Regions from separate parts of the Exiguobacterium sp. SH1S21 genome, predicted to be linked through region 2. Evidence: riboswitches for the same ligand, from Rfam matches in the RefSeq annotation. Region 2 holds a riboswitch; each other region holds the start of a gene.
What was found. A riboswitch is a leader RNA that binds a small molecule or an ion and turns the genes downstream of it on or off. The one in region 2 is predicted to bind S-adenosylmethionine.
Positions count from the first base shown of each region.

Region 1: linked by a shared signal. The riboswitch ahead of msrA (peptide-methionine (S)-S-oxide reductase MsrA) and the one ahead of EVJ24_RS11650 (methionine ABC transporter ATP-binding protein) in region 2 are both predicted to bind S-adenosylmethionine.
Region 3: linked by a shared signal. The riboswitch ahead of EVJ24_RS07805 (MetQ/NlpA family ABC transporter substrate-binding protein) and the one ahead of EVJ24_RS11650 (methionine ABC transporter ATP-binding protein) in region 2 are both predicted to bind S-adenosylmethionine.

Region 1 covers NZ_SJUY01000002.1:822-8,457, forward strand. Annotated here, with positions in the region: gene EVJ24_RS03450 (SMP-30/gluconolactonase/LRE family protein) at 1-480, opposite strand, end outside; gene rlmN (23S rRNA (adenine(2503)-C(2))-methyltransferase RlmN) at 644-1,705, opposite strand; gene EVJ24_RS03460 (amidase family protein) at 1,775-3,169, opposite strand; gene EVJ24_RS15430 (hypothetical protein) at 3,290-3,451, shown strand; SAM riboswitch class I at 3,496-3,595, shown strand; gene msrA (peptide-methionine (S)-S-oxide reductase MsrA) at 3,657-4,175, shown strand; gene EVJ24_RS03470 (GRP family sugar transporter) at 4,205-5,068, opposite strand; tRNA gene EVJ24_RS03475 (tRNA-Ala) at 5,213-5,285, shown strand; gene EVJ24_RS03480 (four-helix bundle copper-binding protein) at 5,401-5,733, shown strand; gene EVJ24_RS03485 (3'-5' exonuclease) at 5,801-6,367, shown strand; gene EVJ24_RS03490 (bifunctional glycosyltransferase family 2/GtrA family protein) at 6,395-7,456, opposite strand; gene EVJ24_RS03495 (sodium:calcium antiporter) at 7,567-7,636, opposite strand, start outside.
Region 2 covers NZ_SJUY01000008.1:96,611-104,246, reverse strand. Annotated here, with positions in the region: gene EVJ24_RS11665 (MDR family MFS transporter) at 1-426, opposite strand, end outside; gene EVJ24_RS11660 (MetQ/NlpA family ABC transporter substrate-binding protein) at 531-1,361, opposite strand; gene EVJ24_RS11655 (methionine ABC transporter permease) at 1,391-2,053, opposite strand; gene EVJ24_RS11650 (methionine ABC transporter ATP-binding protein) at 2,043-3,071, opposite strand; SAM riboswitch class I at 3,150-3,255, opposite strand; gene EVJ24_RS11645 (thioredoxin family protein) at 3,708-3,965, opposite strand; gene EVJ24_RS11640 (PTS transporter subunit IIC) at 4,156-5,211, shown strand; gene gcvH (glycine cleavage system protein GcvH) at 5,255-5,638, opposite strand; gene EVJ24_RS11630 (arsenate reductase family protein) at 5,687-6,040, opposite strand; gene EVJ24_RS11625 (hypothetical protein) at 6,086-6,814, opposite strand; gene tnpA (IS200/IS605 family transposase) at 7,068-7,466, shown strand; gene EVJ24_RS11615 (RNA-guided endonuclease InsQ/TnpB family protein) at 7,471-7,636, shown strand, end outside.
Region 3 covers NZ_SJUY01000004.1:184,895-192,530, forward strand. Annotated here, with positions in the region: gene EVJ24_RS07775 (hypothetical protein) at 1-365, opposite strand, end outside; gene EVJ24_RS07780 (hypothetical protein) at 375-1,676, opposite strand; gene EVJ24_RS07785 (DUF302 domain-containing protein) at 1,781-2,164, opposite strand; gene EVJ24_RS07790 (Spx/MgsR family RNA polymerase-binding regulatory protein) at 2,339-2,734, shown strand; gene EVJ24_RS07795 (methionine ABC transporter permease) at 2,765-3,427, opposite strand; gene EVJ24_RS07800 (methionine ABC transporter ATP-binding protein) at 3,399-4,433, opposite strand; gene EVJ24_RS07805 (MetQ/NlpA family ABC transporter substrate-binding protein) at 4,443-5,264, opposite strand; SAM riboswitch class I at 5,342-5,445, opposite strand; gene EVJ24_RS07810 (iron-containing alcohol dehydrogenase) at 5,487-6,503, opposite strand; gene EVJ24_RS07815 (aminotransferase class I/II-fold pyridoxal phosphate-dependent enzyme) at 6,500-7,636, opposite strand, start outside.

The DNA of each region.
Region 1 (7,636 bases), on a different contig from region 2:
AAACGACGTATGGTCAGGTGACCACGTCAACCCGTTCGATAACGTCAATCCGCTCAACATGACCTCGGTCGTGCCGTCGCGGTTCAAGCGGAACAACGTCGCCTGCTCAGACTCGTCTTTTAAGTGGAGCGTCCCGGCGAAGACACGACCGTACGGGTCGGCCTTCCCATCGTTGAAGCGAAGGACACCCTCCGGGTCATCAAGTTCGACGAGTTTATCGAGTTGTTTCGACGTTTCATCCCACTCATAGATACCATCCTTCAATCCGACGATCACGCCGTCGGTCACTTTAGGGACGACAAACCCGACCTGCTGTCCCATATCAAACGAAGATAATTCATCTTCTTTCTCATCGTACCACCAGAGCGCGTGCCCTTCGATATCGACCCAGTAGAACCGCTTCAGTTCAGCGTCCCAGCAAGGCCCTTCCCCGAGCGTGTTTCTGACTCGAATCCATAACGTAGCGTTTACTGTCTCCATTGAATTGCCTCCACTCTCTGCTTTGATATCAAAAGACTATTCCCTGAGGGGGTAAGGACTATTCATCATTCACAAAAATGTTTAAAGATATTTCTCGTCTGACGCATTATACGCCCGGGCACGATAAAAACGCTCCGAATCGGTTTCGATTCGGAGCGCTCGTTTATTTGGCGCCTTCGACGTTCATTTGTTTACTACGTAATTGGCCGCACGCCGCATCGATATCGGTACCGTGCTCGAGACGCACGCCCGTATTGATGCCCCGTTTTTTCAAGACGTCGTAAAACGCCATGATGTCCTCGGTCGTACTCCGCTCGTACTGGATGTGCTCGTTGACCGGGTTGTATGGGATCAAGTTGACGTAAGACTTGTCTTTGATGTCATCGATCAACGCCGCGAGTTCTTCGGCATGTTCCGGCAAATCGTTCACTTTCGAGAGCAAGATGTACTCGAACGTGATCCGTTTATTCGTCTTCTCGACGTAGTAGCGGATCGCCGGCATCAGTTTATCGAGCGGGAACGCCCGGTTAATCTTCATGATTCTCGTCCGCAGCGCATCGTTCGGCGCGTGCAGCGAGAGGGCCAAGTTGATGCGCAGGTCAAGGTCGGCGAACTTGTAGATCTTGTCGGCGAGCCCACTCGTCGAGACGTTGATTTTACGAGGAGCGATGGCGAGACCGCGTTCGTCTTTGACGACACGGAGGAAGTCGACCAAGTTATCAAAGTTATCGAACGGCTCCCCGATGCCCATGACGACGATGTGGCTGACGCGGTCATCCTCACCGACCTCGTCTAAATAGTGTTGAACGGTCATGATTTGTTCGACGACTTCGCCAGCCGTCAAGTCGCGTGTTTTTTTCAAGAGACCGCTCGCACAGAAACTACAGCCGATGTTGCAACCGACTTGTGTCGTCACACAGACGGAACGTCCATACTTATGGCGCATGAGCACCGTTTCGATATAATGCCCGTCGTGCAGTTTAAGTAAGAATTTGACCGTGCCGTCACCCGCTTCTTGTTTGACGAACAGTTCTTGTGTCGTCAGCGCATAGTTCGCCTCAAGCTGTTCGCGCACTTCGGGACGAACCGCGATCTCGTCGAGCCGTCTGACACGGTCGATGTAAAGCGAGTCCCATATTTGTCTAGCGTGGTAGGCACTGTATCCCCAAGATACGCAAGCGTCCGACAGCTGATCAAACGTCAGCCCATATATAGATGATTTCATTGTAATCTGTCCTTTCTTCAATCCGCATACGTACCATTGTAGCGGACGTGAGCGACAGGTGCAACGTTCTTACATAGGCGGGATCGGACGCGTCACGTGGCGTTCGAACGCGTAGGCGATACGGATGAGGTCTCGTTCCGCATAGCTCGTACCCGTGAATGACAGCCCGAAAGGTGCCCCGCTCTGTTTGAGCTTGTATGGGATCGTGATCGTCGGATGGCCCGCTTTCGCCGCCATATCGTAATTCAAGTCGTGTGGCAACGCCAGGGCGTGAAGCGTTTGTTCCATCAATATACGGTCGAGACCGTCCGTTTTCGCCTGCCGGACGTCGGCTAAGCGTCGCTCGAGGTAGCTCGACTCGGTCAAGCGACCCGATAACTGATTCGCTTTCTCGAACGTAACTTGTCCGTGCGGGACCGTTTCCGGGTGACGCTTGTTCCAGTCCATCAAATCGTCGAGCGTTTCATACGGGAGCGCTGTCGTCGCCAAATACGCCTCGATCCCGAGCTTAAACTCATGGTAGAGGACGTCGCCTTGGTCAAGTCCGTCGTTTGACGGCAGGTCGACTTCGACGAGCTCGACCCCGCTCGCTTTGAGTAACGCCAGCGCCGCTTGATAGAGCGTCTGTTCTTCATCCGACAGTTCAGCCTTCACGAAACCGACACGCATGCCGACGGCTTGACGTTCGTCGAGACACGTCCGGTACGGTGGACCGGCCGGTAGATGTGTCGTCGCCGGGTCCGAGTCGTCTTCCCCGCACATCGCTTCTAGTGCGAGCACCGCGTCGCGGAGCGTCCGCGCCATCGGACCGGCCGTATCTTGCGACCGTGAGATCGGAATGATCCCGCTCCGGCTGATGAGACCGACCGTCGGCTTGATGCCGACGATGCTGTTATGAACGCTCGGGTGGATGATCGACCCGCTCGTCTCGCTGCCGACGGCGAGCAACGTCAAGTTCGCAGCGACGGCTGACGCCGAACCAGAGCTCGACCCACCGACGTCAAGCTTGTCACCATACGGATTGAGCGTCTGCCCCCCGACGCCGCTCCATCCGTTCGGCATCCCTTCTGTCAAAAAGTTGGCCCATTCCGACAAATTGGCTTTGCCCAGGATGACCGCCCCCTGTTCCCTCAACCGACGGACGAGCTCGGCGTCGCGACCGGCGAAATGGTGCTCGAGCGCGACGGCGCCGGCAGTCGTCTTCATGAGCCCTGCTGTTTCAATGTTGTCTTTAATCAATACGGGAATCCCAAGAAGCGGTAAACGCTCGCCGCGCCCGTAGGCACGTTCGGCCGCCTCGGCCTCGAACAGTGCGTCTGGGTTCACTTGGATGACCGCTTTCAGTTTATCGTTCAAGCTAGCGATCCGTGTCAAATAGTAGGCCGTCACGTCCCGGGCCGTGAACGTCCCTTCTTTATAGCCGCGCTGTGCGGTCTCGATGTCTAGTTCAAATAAGTCTTGCATCTAGTTCCCTCCTTATAGGCAATGTTATTCGGTATTCGCTGAATGCATCGAATCCCCTTCTTTTTATCGCCATTGGATGTGCAACTTGATACACTAGAAGAAACGTTATTGGAGGTAGCCATGTCCCGCTCTTACATCCTTGTTTTACTGTCCGTGTTCGCCCTGTTCTTTCTACAATTGTTCGGGGATGATTTGCCGTGGGCATTCCCTGCGTCCATTGCCCTCATTATCTTGATTGTTGGTGCCACGCTATTTCAACTTCGGCGCACACCAAATCGTTGACGTTTAAACGAGACAGATGATATGATGCTGTCACCAACTACATATCGATATCTTGAGTGAACGAGAGACCTGGCTCTACGACTTCACAGCAACCTGCTTCGGCAAGGTGCTACTTCCAGCAAGGCATCGCCTTGGACGATATGACAAAACGCTCATGTCGATGACATGGGCGTTTTTTTGGAATGAACATGAGGGGGATTTTATTTTGGAAAAAGCTACATTCGCAGGTGGTTGTTTTTGGTGCATGGTGACACCGTTCGAGGAACAGCCAGGCATCGAAGGCATCGTATCCGGTTATACGGGCGGGCACGTCGACAATCCGACGTATAAAGACGTCAAGACAGGCACGAGTGGTCACTACGAGGTCGTCGAGATCACGTTCGATCCTTCTCAATTCTCATATGAGCGCCTGCTCGAATTGTATTGGATTCAGACTGATCCGACCGACGACGGCGGCCAGTTCCAAGACCGCGGGCAACAATATGCGCCCGCCATCTTCTATCATACGGAAGAGCAACGCGTGGCGGCAGAACAGAGTCGCGACGAACTCGCCGCGAGCGGAAAGTTCAAACAACCGATCGTGACGAAAATCTTACCGGCTGACGTCTTTTACCCGGCCGAAGACTATCATCAAGATTATCATAAAAAAAATCCGGCCCACTATAAAGCGGACCGGAAACAATCTGGCCGTGACGAGTTCATCGACCAGACGTGGACAAGCTGACAACGACGGGCCTCATGCCCGTCGTTTTTTTAGCTCTTGGCGAGCCCGAGCATGAATCCAGCGACCACGATCAGACCGATCCCCATAAAGACGAAGACGCGTTCTTTCGACGTCTTTTCTTCTTTTAACAAGTAAATACCACCGAGTGTCGCGACGACGACGTTCAGTTGAGACAGTGCGAAAGACGTCGCGATGCCGACTTCTCCGCTCGAGACGAACAACCCGAAGTTCCCGATCCCCCAGGCAAGCCCGGCGAAAATGTTCTTGAACGTTTTCGGATCAAACTTTTTCACATCTTTTTCACGAAGGCTGAACAAGAGCGCGGCGATGAACATCCCGAGTGACTGCGGTAGGATGGCGGTGATGCCATCCACTTCAAAGTAGTTGGTCAGGACGGCGTACGTCACGTAACCGATGCTCGAAACGAGGAGCACGAGTAGCCCTTTTTTCAAAGCACTACTGCTGTCGGATTCTTTATTTTGTTGATATGACGTCATGACGGCCCCAATGATGATCAAGACGAGGGCCGAGAAGCCGAGCCATAGCTCGGTCGATGTCTTCCAGTCCCCAAGGACGATGACCCCGAACAGTGATGTCCCGACAAGCTGCATCCCTGTACTGATCGGCATCGCTTTCGAGACGCTTAAAATTTGGAACGACTGGAACTGAAGGTATTGTCCAAGCGCCCAGAACACACCTGATATGAAACCAGTCACGATCGCGAGCGTCGTGAACTCTGGCTTGAAGACGAGCGCGATGACAACCGCCATCACCATCGCGCCGATCGTCGTACCGATCAATTGTTGAATCGGCTTGCCGCCGACAATAGATACGATCAGCGGGATACTCCCCCACATGAGTGCGGGCAGTAGCGCTAGCAAAATCATCTCCATACGTTGCACCTGCTTTCTTAATATAACATCCTATCTATTTTTCCCAGCTCTAACGTCCATTAAACTTCAAAAAAATGATTTTCAAAGTTCTTTCGTTTTTCTTATTGCCAAATCATTTATTAGAATGATATAATAATTTCCAACGGGGCATTAGCTCAGCTGGGAGAGCGCCACGCTGGCAGCGTGGAGGTCAGCGGTTCGAGCCCGCTATGCTCCATTCCTTAAGTCGGTCCACTGATGTGGGCCGGCTTTTTTGTGTCCCCGCCTCGGTTTAAGTCGACACGAACCGGGTAATGATTGTAAGACATCATTTATCTTAAGGGGGACTTCCAATGAACCGAGCCTCTGTCGAAGAGACGATTTTGGCCGTGATCGACTGTATACGGGCGAGCAACCATTGCTTCTCGAAATGTTTACAAGAAGAAGACCTGCTGATGGTCTCGGAATGTATCCGGTTGACAAAAGAATGTGCCGAAGTCGCCACACTCACCTTGAACGCGCTCGAAACCGACTCGGCGTTCACAAGACCGATCGGGGCGCTCTGCGCGCAAGTGTGTGATACGTGTGCCGTCGAATGCGGGCGTCACTTGTACGACCATTGCCAACGCTGCTCTGAAGCTTGCTTGCGCTGCGCCGAGGCGTGTCGGCATCTCTCGGCCGCATGATCGCTTTACAGTCTAACCTTGTGTTAGACTTTTTTTGTACAGATTTTTAACGAAGAGAGGAACTTTTATGCCACATTCTATTCTAGCAATCGACGTCGAGACGGCCAATCGCGACAGTCGGAGCATCTGCTCTGTCGGTTGGAGTCTACTGACAGACGGTGAAGTCGTCGAGACGAACCAATTGCTCGTCAATCCTGAGGAAGACTTTGACCAAGGCAATATTCGCGTCCACGGGATTCGCCCGAGCGACGTCTGGGACGCCCCGGCATTGCCCGAAGTGCTCGAACAGCTCTATCCGACACTGAACGCCGTCGACGTCGTCATAGCCCATAACGCCGCGTTTGACATGGGTGCGCTCCGTAAAGCGATCGCCAAGTACGACTTGTTCACTTTCCCAACGATTGAATACGGCTGTACCGTCAAGTTGTCCCGCAAGCTCTACCCGGGGCTACCGAACCATAAGTTGAACACGATGGCCGAGCATTTGAACGTCCCGTTCATCCACCACGATGCCGCCGAGGACGCCCGCGTCTGCGCCCTGCTCATGCGCGACATGATGATCAAGACCGGGATCACCGACGTGCGCGAGTTGCACCGCTACACGTCGATCAAACTTGGAACGCTCGCGTATTGACGAAAGGCCCGACAGCTGTCGGGCCTTTTAGCGTTTGAAGATCCATCTTTTTTGGACGTAGTAACTCAATACGAACAATACACTGTCGACGGCGACCTTGAGGATGACCTCGCCGTCCCGGAACAGCAGGAACAACACGTAGACGAGACTCGCCGACAGCGCCATCTGCACAGCGACCAGCCCAAAGTATTTCAACATCGAGCGCTTCGCTTTCGATTTGAAGACGACTTTCCGATTGACGTAATAGTTGAATAACGAAGACACGATGCGCGCCAAAATCGTCGCCACGATGACATGGACTGATTCGAACCATGGATTCAATAAGAAGATCAACAACGCGTAGACGCCGATGTCCATTAAGAATGAAGCGACTGATGATAAGGAATAGGCCAAAAACATGCGATAAATGAGAATCGAATCGATGACTGGACGAAAATGTGAGGACGCGTTCTCGTCAACGTATACCGTTTCGATCGGTGTTTGATGGATCGGTACTTGCAATCGTTTCGTGAATGTCAACATGTTCATCTCGAACTCATAGCGGTTGCCCGGAATATCGATCAGTTGCTTGGCATAGCGGAGCGGAATCGCCCGCAGTCCGGTCTGTGTGTCGTTCAGACGGAGACCGCTGCCGAGCAACATGACAAATCTCGTCATTTGATTGCCGAACCGGCTCCGGAACGGAATCGCAGGCGACGAGAAATCACGACAGCCCATGATCAGATGATGCGGCCACTTCACCCCTTCATCGTACAGGTTACGGACGTCCGCCGGCAGATGTTGTCCGTCCGCATCGACGGTGATCACGCCGGTCGTCTCCGGGTACGCATCGACGATGTGGCGGAGCCCGGTCTTTAGCGCTGCGCCTTTACCGGCATTTTGTTCATGCTCGAGCAGAGCGGAGACGTCCGCCTTTACGTCATCGAACACGACGCGGCACGTATCGGCACTGCCGTCGTTCACGACGATGACATGGGCGAACCCTTCGTCCTTCAACTCCCGGACCAGCGTGACGAGCGCCTGATCAGGGTTATAGGCCGGTATTAATACGACATAGTCGTCTAAACGTTCCACGGCATGCATTTGCATCGCCACCCCTCCTTCTTTCCTCCTATACCCCAGTCAGACGAAAGTGATACCGAGACAAGAAAAAAACGTGATGGCTTTGCGCCATCACGTCAAATCGACGAGCTGATGATTCATCCGGTAAAGATGAGATATGAAGAAACGGCGTAGACGAAGACGACGAGAATCGAAGGAAGGGCGTAT
Region 2 (7,636 bases):
GTTGATCATGAAGTAGCGCACGTTATAGACGATGACACGCTGGTCGGGTTGCGTCGTGTCGCTGATCAAGGCCCGAGACGCCGGTTCAAGGAATGAACGTGAAACGCCCATCAATACCGAAAATATGTAAAACCAAACGAGCTCCGTTGCGAGTGCGAAACCGGTAAACGTCAAGGCGTTCAAACCGATACCGATCAACATCAGCTGTTTGCGCCCGTAGCGGTCAGACAGCGTCCCCCCGAAAAAGCTCATAAATAGACCGGATAATGCCGACGTCGCGAACACCGTCCCGATCACGCTCGCCGAGAAACCGAGCGTCGCGAGATAAATCGCAAAAAACGGCATGACAAAAAACGTCGACAGCCGTGCAAAAAATGTACCGAACAAGACGCCTAGCGTCAGCGGATGAATGTGTCGTATGCTCACCCGGATCCCCCCTTTTTCTACATATAAATAGTTTACTTCTATTATTGAAGCAAAACCACTGCAAACAAAAAAGGCCCGGGATGTCCCGAGCCTAAAATCAATCATTATTTAACCGGTACGACCGCACCTTTGTACTCATCCAAGATCCACTGTTGTGTCTCTTCTGATGTCAATACTTCAAGGAGTGCCTTGACGCGCTCATCGTCTTCGTCGCCTTCACGCGTGACGATCAAGTTGACGTACGGTGAATCTTCGCCTTCAAGAGCGATTGCGTCTTCGAGCGGGTTGAGTCCGGCATCGATCGCGTAGTTCGTGTTGATGAGGACGGCATCGCCTTCACCGTTGTTGAACGCTTGTGGGAGAAGTGCCGCTTCGACGTCCGTCTTGAACTCCAAGTTTTTCGGGTTGTCGACGATGTCAGCGACTGTCGCGTCTGTCGTCTTGCCGTCAGCGAGCGTGAGCAAGCCTTCTGTTTGAAGCATCGTCAAGATTCGTCCGTGGTCAGCGACCGACGAGCTCATGATGATTTCAGCGCCGTCTGGAAGCTCATCGAGTGATTTGTAGTCTTGTGAGTAGACACCGATCGGCTCGATGTGGACGCCGCCGGCTGAAGCGAATTTATAGTCTTTGTTCTCAGCCATTTGTGACTCGAGGTACGGCTCGTGTTGGAAGTAGTTAGCGTCGAGCTCACCAGCTGCGAGCGTCTTGTTCGGGAGCACGTAGTCTTGGAACTTCTTGATTTCAAGCGTGTAGCCTTTTTCTTCATATTCGTCTTGGACGTGCTCTAAAATCTCGGCGTGTGGTACGTTCGACGCGCCGATGATGAGCGTCTTGTCGTCGCCCGAGCCTGATTCTGAGTCCCCGCCGCCACATGCCGCGAGAATTGTGAGTGCTGATGCTGCTGTCAATCCGAGTACTGTTTTCCATGATTTCATTATAAAACCCTCCATATGATTGTATTTGATTAAGCTGATCGCTTATCGATTTTTGAGACGAGTCGATCGCCGATGAACTGAACGACGAAGACGATGACTAAGATCAATACGGTCGCGACGAACGTGACGTCGCTTTGTGAACGCTGGAACCCTTCAAGGAACGCCAAGTTCCCAAGGCCACCACCACCGACGACACCGGCCATGGCCGTGTAACCGACGATGGCGACGATCGTCACCGTGATGCCTGACACGATGGCCGGGAGTGCTTCCGGGAACAACACTTTATAGACGATCTGCCATTTCGTCGCGCCCATCGACTCGGCCGCCTCGATGACACCGCGATCGACTTCGCGGAGTGCGAGCTCGACCATACGTGCATAAAACGGGGCCGCACCGATGATGAGCGCCGGGAGCGCCGCCGTCGAGCCGAGCATCGTTCCAACAAGAAGGAGCGTGAACGGAATGAGCAAGATAATTAAAATAATGAACGGGATCGAGCGGAACACGTTGACGACCGCGCTGATGATCGTGTAAATCGGACGATTCTTCATCATGAGCGGTTCGTTCGTGACATATAAGAGCATGCCGAGGGCGAGACCGATGACGAATGTCGCGGCTCCTGCGACGAGCGTCATATAGAGCGTCTCCCACGTCTGTTCGAGCATGACTTGCCAATCTACATTAGGAAACATCGCTTTCTACCTCCACTTCCACTGCCTGCGATCGGATTGAGGCGATGGCCCGCTCGACTTCAGCCGGCTCTCCGATCAATTGGATGAATAGCGTTCCGAGCGCGCCGACTTGGGACTGCGTCACGTTACCGCCGATGATGTTGAAGCCGATGTCGTGCTGTTTCAACACTTCCGATAAAATCGGCTGTTCGGCCGTCTCGTTCAAGAACTTAAGTTTGACGATTTGGCCACTCGGATAACGTGCTTTCAAATGCTCGAACGTGAGCGACATGTCGTCGACGGCACCGATCTGTTTGACGAACTCTTTCGTGATCGGCTGTTCCGGATGTTGGAACACGTCCGCGACTTGGCCGGTCTCGACGACTTTCCCTGCCTCCATGACGGCGACGCGATGACAGATTTTTTGGATGACGTGCATCTCATGGGTGATGAGGACGATCGTCAGTCCGAGCTTCTTATTGATGCTGACGAGCAGCTCGAGAATCGAATCGGTCGTCTTCGGGTCGAGTGCGCTCGTCGCTTCATCGCAGAGGAGCACGTCTGGATTTGTAGCGAGCGCGCGGGCAATCCCGACTCGCTGCTTTTGACCGCCCGATAGTTGCGACGGATAGCTGTCTTCACGTCCGGCGAGACCGACGAGATCGACGAGCTCTTGGACGCGGCGTTTACGTTCACTGGCCGGTACCCCGATCAGTTCGAGCGGGAAGCTGATGTTCTCAGCGACCGTGCGCGACCATAATAAGTTGAAGTGTTGGAATACCATCGAGACGTTTTTGCGCACCCCGCGCAGTTCTTTCGGAGTGAGCTTCGTCAGCTCGCTCCCTGCGACGACGATCTCACCGCTTGACGGTGACTCGAGTCGGTTGAGCAGACGGATGAGCGTCGACTTCCCCGCCCCTGAATATCCGATTATTCCAAAAATTTCGCCGCTCTCGATTGTGAGCGACACATCATCGACCGCCTGGACTCGACCGTTCTTCGTGTCGAACCATTTGGCCACATTACGTAATTGAATCAATACCTTTCCCTCCTGACAACAAAAAAAGTACACACGTTTGAGCAAACGTGCGTACTTTATCGGTACGGACAACGATTGCTCTCATCTTCCAAGGTTCTCACCTTGCTGGAATTAGCACCATTTCGGATTGCTCCGCGGTTGCTGGGCGTCATAGGGCCAGTCCCTCAGCCTCTCTTGATAAGAGTGTTGTTTATTCGATTAGCTTTATAATAGCGACACATTATTTTCATGTCAAACTATTTTGTGCGAAAAATCAAAAAAAGGTGCCATCCGAGGATGACACAGAACGTAGCACCTTGAGTCACGGAAGGACAACCCATAGATGAAACTCTTTTGCCCGATCAGAGTGTTCATCCTTATATGGGGGATTCAAGCCATCCATCACTCGGCCTTAGAACGTACCATGCGGTTACGCGGTAGGTGTCCCTGCGCTTGATTTTTTTGGGGGACAATCGAAGGGAAGGTCCACCTAAAAGTCGCGTAAAGTGATGCACCGGCTGTTCTAAAACGTCTTGATGGCTGGAGAATCTCGTCCTATATTGTGTTCAAGTAAGATGTTGTAATGAATATACCATTCGTGAACTTTCTGTGTCAACTGATTATTTAAAATTTTCTGATTATTCTAATCATCCTATCTCATTTAACGAAAGATAGGACGTGCTGCACGTTTTGGAACGCATATAATCGGTCTTCGACTTGGCCGTCTTTAAGCTTTAACAGCGCCGGGACGCTCATGACTTGATACGCTTCTAACTCTTGCGGGATAAAGTTGGCGTCCTGCTTGTCAATCGCGAGTGTCGGGTCGACCGCTTCGACGACGGCGAGCATCCGCTCGGCCACAGCGCATGTTCCACACATCGGGGCGTATATATATAACAATCCGTCTGTAATCATTGTTCTCACCTCTTTTATAAGTATATGAATGTGAGCCGATCTGTTCAAAAGTTGTGCTCACCCCACGAATTTTCTGAATCGTTCAACATTTCCTGTTGACGCTTCACGAAAAGAGGCATAGTATGGTCATTAACTTTAACGCTTTCGTACATAACAGCGTATACGTAGAAAAGGACAGGTGAATCGACTTATGACGGAACAAACGAAACTGACAGGCAAACAATTTTTGATGAACGTATTGAACGGACTCAGTCTCGCTATTTTAATCGCCCTCATCCCGAGCGCGTTGCTCGGTGAATTAACGAAAGCCATCTTACCGTATTTTCCGTCTTTGCAGTTCATCTTAGACGCGACGACGATCGCGATGCGCCTACTCCCGGTCATCATCGGTGTCACCGTCGCGATGCAATTCGGACGCTCGGCGCTCGAGGCCGGGACGATCGGTATCGCGACCCAGGTCGGGAGCGGCGCTATCCGTATCGAGGAAGGCGCGTTCCTCATGGCGGGAATCGGCGACGTCATCACGGCCGGTGTGACCGCCGCCCTCGCGACATATATGGTCATGCAGCTGTCGCCACGCTTAAAGACGTACACCGTCCTGGTCTTACCAATGACGGTCATCGTCATCGCCGGCGGAATCGGCATGTTCTTACTCACGTACATCTCACAGATCACGACGTACATCGGCACAGTCATCATGACGATGACTGAACTCCAACCGATCGTGATGGGCATGTTGATCGCGATGGCGTTCTCGCTCATCATCGTCTCCCCGATCTCGACGGTCGGGATCGCGACGGCGATCAGTCTGTCCGGTGTTGCCGCCGGGGCCGCTAACCTCGGCGTCGTCGCAGCCGGTTTTGGTCTCGCTATCGCCGGGTGGCAGATGAACGCGACCGGGACGTCGCTCGCTCACTTCCTCGGCTCACCGAAAATTCAAATGGCGAACTTCGTCCGTCGTCCGATCATGATGCTCCCTGTGCTCGCGAACGCGGCCATTCTCGGGGCGCTCGCCGGTATCCTTCGTATCGAAGGAACACCGATCAGTGCCGGATTCGGTGTCTCTGGACTGATTGGACCTGTCAACGCCCTGCACTTGATGCCAGGCGGATTCGCGCTCTGGAACGTCATGCTCGTCATCGTCTTGTTCGGCCTCATTCCGGTGACGCTCGGGATTGTCTTCTATCGCCTGTTCAACCGGACATCACTCATCCAGCCTGAACATTACCGCCTCGACTTCGACTAAATCAAAAATCCCGGGTTCTCATAAAGAGAAACCGGGATTTTTGTTAGCCTTGAATCATCGTTTCATATTCTTCTGCCGACATGAGTTTGTCGACGTCCGTTGAATCGTTTAACTCGACTTCGATCATCCATGCGCCTTCGAACGGTGCTTCGTTGACGAGTTCCGGCGAATCCGCGAGTGATTCGTTTACCGCCGTGATTTTGCCAGAAATCGGTGCGTACAGTTCAGACACCGTCTTGACCGATTCGACCGAACCGAACGGCTCGTCGAGCAAAATCGTGCCGCCGACTTCAGGAAGTTCCACAAACACGATGTCCCCTAGTTCGCTTTGTGCGAAATCCGTGATCCCGATGCGGGCAACGCTTCCGTTCACTTCAACCCATTCGTGTTCTTTTGAATAACGTAGATTTGCAGGTACTTTGCTCATCATGACTTCCCCCTCAAATAAATTAGACTCACATGTGTATTATAGCACTTAGCCCCAAACGTCTGTAAATGACTTTTCTGAAAAACCGACCGTCGATTTTTGACCGTCCGTGACGATTGGACGCTTTAAAAGCATACCATTGCTGACTAAAAGCTCGATTTGTTCGTCTTCTGACAAATTCGGGAGCTTATCTTTAATGCCTTCGTTGCGGTACACTTGCCCGCTCGTATTGAAAAACTTTTTGAGCGGCAGCCCTGACTGTTGCCAGATCGACGCGAGTTCATCTTTTGACGGTGTCGCCTCGACGATATGAACGTATGTATACGCGACGTCGTTCTCCTTCAACCATTTCTCTGCCTTCTTACACGTACTGCATGGCGGATAGCCATATAGTGTCACCATATTTATCACCTCTTGTTTTACTGTAGCATACTCCATTCCCGCAAATCACGCTTCGAGCAAGCGTGCGATTTCTCGCTTCAGCGTCGCGTTGAACGGGTGACGCGCTTCGATATAGCTCAGCATCGCCGCGGCCGCTTCGACCGACTTGCCGTAACCTGGAAGCCATTCGCTGAGCCCGGCGACGAGCTCCGGGTGCCGTATCTCGACCCGGCGCGTCGGATTGAACGGGTCGCCCGTCTCTCCATGTGCTTTCAACACGTTGTTGACGGCCGCGACTTGGATGAGTTCGAAGCCGGCGAGCTTCTCTCCGCGTCGTTCACGGAGCAGACCGACGTACAGGTTCGTCAGCGCCTCTTCGTAGCAATACGCTGCGTCTCGGACGTCCGTGACGAGCTTAGGCGTCGCAAACGATTCGAGCGCTTCATCCCGTTTCCAGACGATCCGTCCCGGGGTATAGGCGATGTGTGGCATCTCGAACAGTTCGAACACGGCGAACTCCCCGTAAATACCGTCCGCGTACATGATCTTGTGGCCGTCTTTCGTGTTTTGGAATTGGTAAGCGATCGGTTCAACCTCGAGCCAGTCCAAGTTGTCGATGAAGCGGGTTTTTCGTCCGTCCTCGACGATCAAAAAGAAATCGAGGTCGGAGTAGTCGTCGAGCCGCTCGGTCTCGAGGCCAATCGAACCGAGGGCGAGCAGCATCAGCGCCCCTTCTTGTTTCGCGACCAAACGCCCGATTCGTTCCATTCGTTCCAACAGTTGATCTCGTCTCATAAACATTCCTCCTTTTCCTCATTGTACGTTCTGATCAAACGAAAAAGAAAGGGCTGACCGCGTCCGGCCACCCCTCCCTGTTCGAGAAATTTTTATTACAGAATTTGCGAACGAGAAAGCCCACTCCTTTAGTGGTGGGATGAACGTGAGCTTGATTTCGGAGTCCCGTTAGTCGGAACTTCAGAAATCAACAAGCAGAATCTTATCCCGATAAAATGTATCACTCTAATAAATCTAATGATACAATGGACGTATGAACAACTACAGAAGAACCAAAACCACCGTATCGATGATCCATTATCATTTCGTGTTCTGCCCGAGGTATCGCCGAAAACTATTTGATGACGATACGTTCGAGCAACGATTCAAAGAGATCGTCCGTGATGTCTGCGAAGAGCTCGACATTCGACTCATCTCCATCGCGTGTGATCGGGACCACACACATCTATTCTTGTCGGCGTTGCCATCCCTCAGCCCGTCTGACATCATGGCGCGCATCAAAGGCGTCTCGTCGAAGCGACTACGAGAGGAATTTCCCCATCTCACACATCTCACAAGCCTTTGGACGAGATCCTTCTTCGTCTCGACGGCCGGAAATGTTTCCAGCGAGACCATCAAGCGTTATGTCGAGGAACAAAAGACAAGGAGGTGACACCGTGTCGCAGACATTGACGGTGAACATCAAACTTCATCCGACAAAAGAGCAACAATCGATCTTAGAGCGGATGATGCGCACCTACATCGGCACGACGAACCAGCTCGTCTCGGACATGGTGCAGGCTCGAGAAAACTTAAAGCTGACGAGCAAAAACGTGAGTTCCG
Region 3 (7,636 bases), on a different contig from region 2:
TTGACCGCCCGATATCCCTCAACGTGGTCCGACTTACACAGCGCGTAAACGGAATCACCTTCGACGAACGATGTCTCATTGAAGGCGTATGTTTCAGTATCGGGCTCAGTGAACGGCATTCGGCTTGCAAACGTCACGCCAAGTAAGGATAGATGGTCCTCCTCGATATCGTTGAGTAACTCGCCTTGTTCACAATAGGTCAACATGTCCTTGGCCTTGATTGCCTGCACTTCAAGGTCATGTGTGATGTGCTCTGCCGTCCAATGGGCCTCGACAACATCATATCGGACTACTTCTTGGTCCCGGGCGCATCCTGCAGCCAAAACGAATAGCGATAGACAGATTCCTAATCCGAACTTTTTCATCAGTTCACCTCAATTCTTCGGTTTCTTCTTCAAGTCGGGGAAGTAGGACAAGAACGTCTCGGCCCCTTCGCTCGTCAGTTTATACGTTTCCTCAGTAGATTGGTCCGTCACGTAGATATCCAGTTTCTTCGATCGCTGTTTATAAGTCACCTTGAATCCCTGACCTTTGAGCCCGTCGACGATCGTTAGAAGCGGATAGTCGCCCTGATCGCCTACACGTTTCGTCGGCTCGGCGGAATCGATTGCTTGAATCAGATCATCCATCTCATTGCCGGCCGCACGCAACACAGCGGGATAGGATACTGTCGATTCGTTGTCAAACGGTTCCTGATGGAGATACACGAGCGGCCCGGTCACAATCGGCATATACTCCTCGTCAGGGTGTGTCTCGAGCGTCTTTCGTTCATCAGTGGACAACAGCTTTGCGGCACGATATGTGATGCTTGCTGTCTCGGTCACCCCTTCTCCGTCGCGGGTGTAACTGAACTCATATAACGGATAGGTCTTATTCGGCACGAGTTCCGTGTCAAGCGGGAGTCTCTTGACGACGAGGTCGTCATACGTCGGTTCTTCTTTCGTTGGATCATTGATTGTATGTAACGGACTGACCGAAACGTAAAGGTCAGCAAGTAGTAATAACACGTATGGTTTGGCGTCACGCGAATCATAGCCAATGGCTAATTTGACATCTTCCACATCCGCCATCATCGGTTCGAACGCGAACAAAGGGAATTGGCTCGGCCGATCCCCGACGGTCAATTCGATCTCTCCGTGGATCGCAGGAGAAAACGCCATGACCGTATCGGGAAACGGCTCGATTTCATTCCCGGCCTCTGTCAATTCATCAGCATTTTGCACGGCGAGGCGAGCGGCTTCGTCTGCTGGACGGACAGACGGATAGTGCCGAATCGAATGACCCGCAGTCAAATCGACGAACTCCGGGAATGCATCGACCATTTCCACTGAATAATGTGGTGAGGCCATATCCCGACACATCGCATAATTTTCGTCCCCTTGTATGTATGTCACGGCTTTAAATCCATATTCCCAACCCGTGTCCGTCATCGGATGGCGGCTCGCCACGACCGTATCGAACACAGTCAGGTCGCCCTTCAACTCGGTCGTCAAGTCCCCAGTGCAGGCCGCGAGCGTCTCACCGGCCGATTCGAGCACCACTGGTTGTTCTAGTGAGTATTTGCTGACGGTCCAATGGGCGTCGACATACGACAATTTCACGACGTCTTGTTTCTCTTCACCACACCCGGCCAACAAGCTCGTGGATATTACAAGTAAACCGACTAACTTTTTCAAATTATCCGCCCCTTGAATTTTACTATCTCCAATTTTACCATTATATTACTTTGGAGAGGGTATGAAAAACCCGCCCATGAAATTGGACGGGTGCGATGAATCGATTAGATGCTGTTATCGATGGCGCGTGTCAGTCTCGTCTCGACATCCAGTGCGATGGACTGGAGCGACTCGTCCTCGATCAATTCGATCAGTTTCGTCGGTTTCGGCATGCCGACGTGGGTCGCCCCGTCTTTCGTGAAGACGGCGAGCTTGCACGGCAGGAAGTAGCCGCCCTCACGGTGCGCCGTGATGACTTTCTTGGCCTCTTTCGGGTTGCACACTTCGAGGATACGATAGTCCCCGTCGATGGCTTCACCTTTCTCTTTGAGCGTATCACTCAAGTCGAAATCCCACAGCACGCCGAACGCTTCGTCCTTGAGCGTCGCTTTCAACTTCTCGACCACTGCTTCGACCGACTGATTCGTCTTCACCGTATAATCAAACATGTAAGCCCCTCCTTGTTTGTTGTCTCTCTCGTCATGTACCCGAACTCACTTGAAACGAATCGTTCCGTCGATTTCAAAAAAAGTATATGTGATTTGAAACATATTCTGCGTTCAAAACGTATGGATGAGAGAAAATAAAGAAGTCCATACCTAGGAAAAGGAGAAGTGGTTGTCGTGACGGTCACCGTATTCACGCATACAAGCTGCAGTTCTTCCCGCAAGACGCTCGATTGGTTACGCGAACAGAATATCCCGTTCATCGAGAAGAAATTGACCGACCAAGGAATGTCGTTCACCGAGTTCAAGGAGATGCTCCGGCTCACCGAAAACGGGACGACCGATCTCCTGTCTGTCCAAAAAAGTGTCTACAAACAAGCGGCCGACCAGCTCGACGAGATGTCGCTCCGCGAACTGTACAGTTTTGTCGCGACGCATCCGCAAATCTTGAAGAGTCCGATCGTCGTCGATGACAACCGGATCCAGATCGGGTTCAGCGAGAAAGAGATCCGGACGTTCATCCCCCGGCATAACCGGATCGCCGACTTGAAACGACTATTAGACAAACAGTAAGAGCGCCGCAAATTTTGCGACGCTCTTTTGTCAGGCTTTCTTTAGACGGGCCGCCAAGCGGTTGCCGAATGATTGGATCGACTGCACGAGCAGGATCAAGACGAAAATCGTCACGTACATGACTTCCGGCTCGAACCGGAGATGCCCGTACTGATAGGCGATATCGCCGAGTCCGCCCGCACCGACGAGACCCGCCATCGCCGTCGCACCGATCAGACCGATCGTCGCGATCGTCAGACCGAGCACGATCGACGACCGCGCCTCACGGATCAATACGTACCAGATGATCTTACGCGTCGAGATGCCCATCGCCTCGTACGCCTCGACGACGCCGCGATCGACTTCGAGCAGTGCCGACTCCATCAAACGGGCGATGTATGGCGCCGTGAAGACGATGAGCGGCAACAGCACGCCTTGAACGCCGATCGTCGTCCCCATGATGAAACGGGTGAACGGCAAGATGAAGAATAGCAGAATGATGAACGGGATCGAGCGGACGACGTTGATCACGCTCGACAATGCCCCGTAAAAGTAACGGTTCGCGAGCCGTCCATTCGGCCGCGTCAAGACGAGGAGCGTCCCGAGCGGCAAGCCGATCAGTGTCGAGATGACGAGCGCGATGCCGGTCATCGTCAGCGTCTGGATCGTGCCCGTCCAAATCAAGTCACCCCAATTTTCCCAAAACTGCAGCATGGTTCGTCACCTCCTTCACTTTGACGCCGCTCGCTTCAAGGTAGCGGACGGCTTGGTCGGTCTGTGCCTGGTCCCCGTCGAGATGGACGAGCAAGTTGCCGACGAGACCGCCTTTCAGCTTTTTGATCCCGCCCCCGATGATGTTCGGCAGCAGGCCGAACCGTTTCGTCAACTCGGCGAGGACGGCCTGTTCGGTCTGGTGACCGATGAACGACAAGTTGACGAGCGTCCCGTGCGAGCTCAACACGTCGACGACTTCTTTCGGCACGTCGAGGTTCGCTTTCAAGAAGCGGCGCGTCGTCGGATGTTGCGGGTCCGAGAAGACGTCGAGGACGTCCCCTTCCTCGACGATCTTGCCGGCGTCGATGACGGCGACCCGGTCACAGATGCGCTCGATGACTTCCATCTCATGGGTGATCAAGAAGATCGTCAGCCCGAGCTCGCGGTTGATTTCGAGCAACAGATCGAGGATCGACTCGGTCGTCTCCGGGTCGAGCGCGCTGGTCGCCTCGTCACTGAGCAGGATGTCCGGCTCGTGGGCCAAGGCCCGAGCGATGGCGACGCGCTGTTTCTGGCCGCCGGAGAGTTGCTCCGGGTAATGTTTACGGTGTTCGGTCAGTCCGACGATATCGAGATACTTGTCGACCCGCTCGCTGATCGAGCGTTTATCGAGTCCTTCTAGGCGGAGCGGGATGGCGACGTTGTCTTCGACGGTCGCCGTCTTCAGCAGGTTATAGTGCTGGAAGATCATCCCGATGCGGTGACGGAGCTTTGATAACCCTTTTTTGTCGAGCGTCGTGATGTCTTGTCCCTCGATCTCGACTTGACCTGACGTCGGCCGTTCGAGCAGATTGATCATGCGGATGAGCGTGCTCTTGCCAGCGCCGCTCCGACCGATGATGCCGAAGATTTCGCCCTTTTCAATCGTCAGCGAGACATCGTCGAGTGCCGTGACGGTCCCTTTGTTTACCGTGAACGTTTTTGAGATCTGTTTGAGTGCGATCATAGTGCCTCCTTAAAACGCCGGGACGATCGAGCCGTCGAACGTCTCTTCGATGAACGTCCGGACCTCGTCCGAGTGGTAGTAAGATTTGAGTGTCTCGACGACTTCATCGTCTTTGTTGTCGGTACGGACGACGACGTAGTTCGGGTACGGGTTGTCGACCGTGTCTTCATGGAACAAGGCGTCCTCATTGATCGATAGGCCGGCACCCATCGCGAAGTTCGTGTTGATGGCCGCGAGCGCGACTTCCGGGAGCTGGGTCGGGAGCTGTGACGCCTCGAGCTCGATGAATTCGAGGTTGAGCGGGTTCTCAGCGATGTCACGTTTCGTCGCCTTGTCCGTCAATCCTTCTTTCAAGGTGATGAGTCCGGCCGTCTCATACAGGCGCAGCGCCCGAAGTTCGTTCGCCGGGTCGTTCGGGACGGCGACTTTATCGCCCTCCTTCAACTCCTTGATGTCCGTCAGCTTGTCCGAATAGAGCCCCATCGGGAAAGCGACCGTCTTGAACACGTCGTCGATCTTATAGCCTTTGTCCGCCTTCTGCAGCTCGAGGAACGACAGCGTCTGGTAACTGTTCACGTCGAGACTGCCTTCGTCGAGTGCGGTGTTCGGCGTGTTGTAGTCGTTGAACACCTTGATGTCGAGCTCGAGGCCATCCTCGGCCGCGAGTTCTTTTACTTTCTCGGCGATCTGCTGGTGCGGTCCGCCTGTCACGCCGATCGTGAGGGCTTCTGTGCTGAGCGCTTCGCTCGCGTCCGATTGGCCGCACGCCGACAAGGCGATGGCCGCGAGTAGAGATGTTCCTACGAGTACTGTTTTCTGTTTGATGTTCATGAATGATTCCTCCTCCAAAATAAAAGCCCGCTACTCATAAAGAGTGGCGGGCACGACAAGTCAAAGACAGTCGGACACGCTCATCTCCCAGACGTTTCGTCTGTTGGAATTAGCACCATGATCATTACGATCTGGTTGCCGGGTTTCATAGGGCCAGTCCCTCCACCACTCTTGATAAGCTATCGGTCTTATTTAATTGTTATCATCTTACTTTTAATTCTTTTATTTGTAAACAGAAAATACTAAATTTTCAAAAATTATTTTCAAATAGTCAATATCGAGCGGGACGGGTGAACGTTGCAATTCGGTCTCGACCCGGACCGCCTCGACCAGTTGCGGGATGTCGGCCGGCACGAGTCCGAGCGTCTCAAGTGACGTCGGCGCGCCGATCCTGGCGAGCCACGCCTCTAAATATGGGGCGTCAGACGAGCCACGCAACCGTTCTTGGACAAGGAGGCCGAAGCCGACCTTGTCGCCATGTAAGAACGGATGGGTCGACTCGAAGCGGCTGAGCGCGTTGTGGACAGCGTGGGCGACGGCAACGCGTGTCCCGGCGTCCCCGAAACCACCGACGGCACCGCCGACGGCAAGGATGTGATCGACCGCGAACCGGGTCTCTGGCCCATACGCGGTGAAACTGGACTCACTCAAGTCGAGTTCGACGAGCCGGCCGCATTGCTCGGCCAAGGCGAGACCGGTATTGACGCCGGCATCAGGCGAACTGTCGCCGCTCAAATAGCGGGCCTCGTAAAACTTGGCGACCGTGTCGATGACGCCGGCCCGGAAGTAGTCGTACGGCGAGTCGGTCACGACCCTTGCGTCGACGATGACCCGCTCGATGACGACGCGAAACACGTCGTAGCGGTCATAGGTGCCGTGCTCGTCATAGATGACGCTGAGCGGTGTGAAGGCGGCACAGTTCGAGGCGAGCGTCGGGATGACGATCAGCGGGACACCTTGCCGGTAAGCGACGAGTTTCGCCGTGTCGACGAGCTTGCCCCCACCGACGGCAAGGAGGACGTCCACATTTTTCAAACGGAGCCGTTCGACCTCAGCGTCCGTGCATTCGCCGCCGAACAGCGATGTCGGATAGGCAGTGATCGCTGGCAGGACGCGCTTGACGACGTCAAAACCGTTCTGTCCGCGCAGCACGTGAGCACGACGGCCATCGATCAATTCATCGAGCCGCTCGAGCGCGTCATCCGCATGGTCGTACTCGAGCACGGCTTGGCGGATCATGCCCGGACCTCTTCATACGTCGCAAACAGTTTCTCGATCCGCTCGACGGCCTCGTCGATCTTCGGCTCGGCGGAGACGAGCCCGAACCGGACGTACCGCTCGCCTTCTGAGCCGAAGAAATAGCCCGGCGTCACGGCGACCCCTGCCTCGTGGAGCAGCTTATGGGAGAACGATTTGGCGTCCCCGTCCGGCACTTTCGCCCAGACGAAGAACGAGCCACTCGGGGCCGTGATGTCCCATCCGGCCTGACGTAACCCGTCGACGAGCCGGTCGCGGCGGGCCTCATACAACCGTGACAAGTCGTCCCGGAGCGAACGCGGTGACTCGAGCGCGGCGATGGCCGCCTCTTGGATGGCCGAGAACACGCTCACATGGACGTGGTCCTGGTACGTGTTGATCGCCTCGATGATGTCGCGGTTGCCGACGGCGAAAGCGACCCGCCAGCCGGACATGTTGAACGCCTTCGACATCGTATACACCTCGATGCCGATGTCTTTCGCACCCGGCGCCTGCAGGAAGCTCGGCGGGACGTGACCGTCGAAACCGATGCTGCCGTAGGCGAAGTCGTGGACGACCATGAGGTCATGCTTATTCGCGAACCTTACCGTGTCGTCAAAGAACGCGGGCGACGCGACGGCGCCGGTCGGATTGCCCGGGTAGTTCAAATACATGAGTCGCGCTCCTTGCGGATCGAGCGTCTCGTAATCAGGAAGATAGCCGTTCTCTTCCCGGAGGACGAGGTCGTGGACGACCGCTCCGGCGAGACGTGCCCCCGAGATGTAGTCCGGGTAACCCGGGTTCGGGAGCAACATGCCGTCACCCGGTTCGAGCACACATTGCGGGAGCGTGATGAGTCCCGACTTGCTGCCGATCAAGATGGCCACTTCGGTCTCGGCATCGAGCGCGACGCCGTATTCGGTCTGGTAGAATGTCGCGACCGCTTGCTTCAGGCGCGTCTGTCCCCGGAACGGGCCGTATTGGTGTGTCGCCGGGTCGAGCAGGGCCGTCTGCAGCGCCTCGCAGATCGGGGCCGGTGTCGGCAAGTCGGGCGTCCCTTGGCCGAGCCGGATGACGTCGCGGCCTGAACGCTCGAGTGCGGCGACTTCAGCGGCGAGTCCGACGAAATGCTGGGG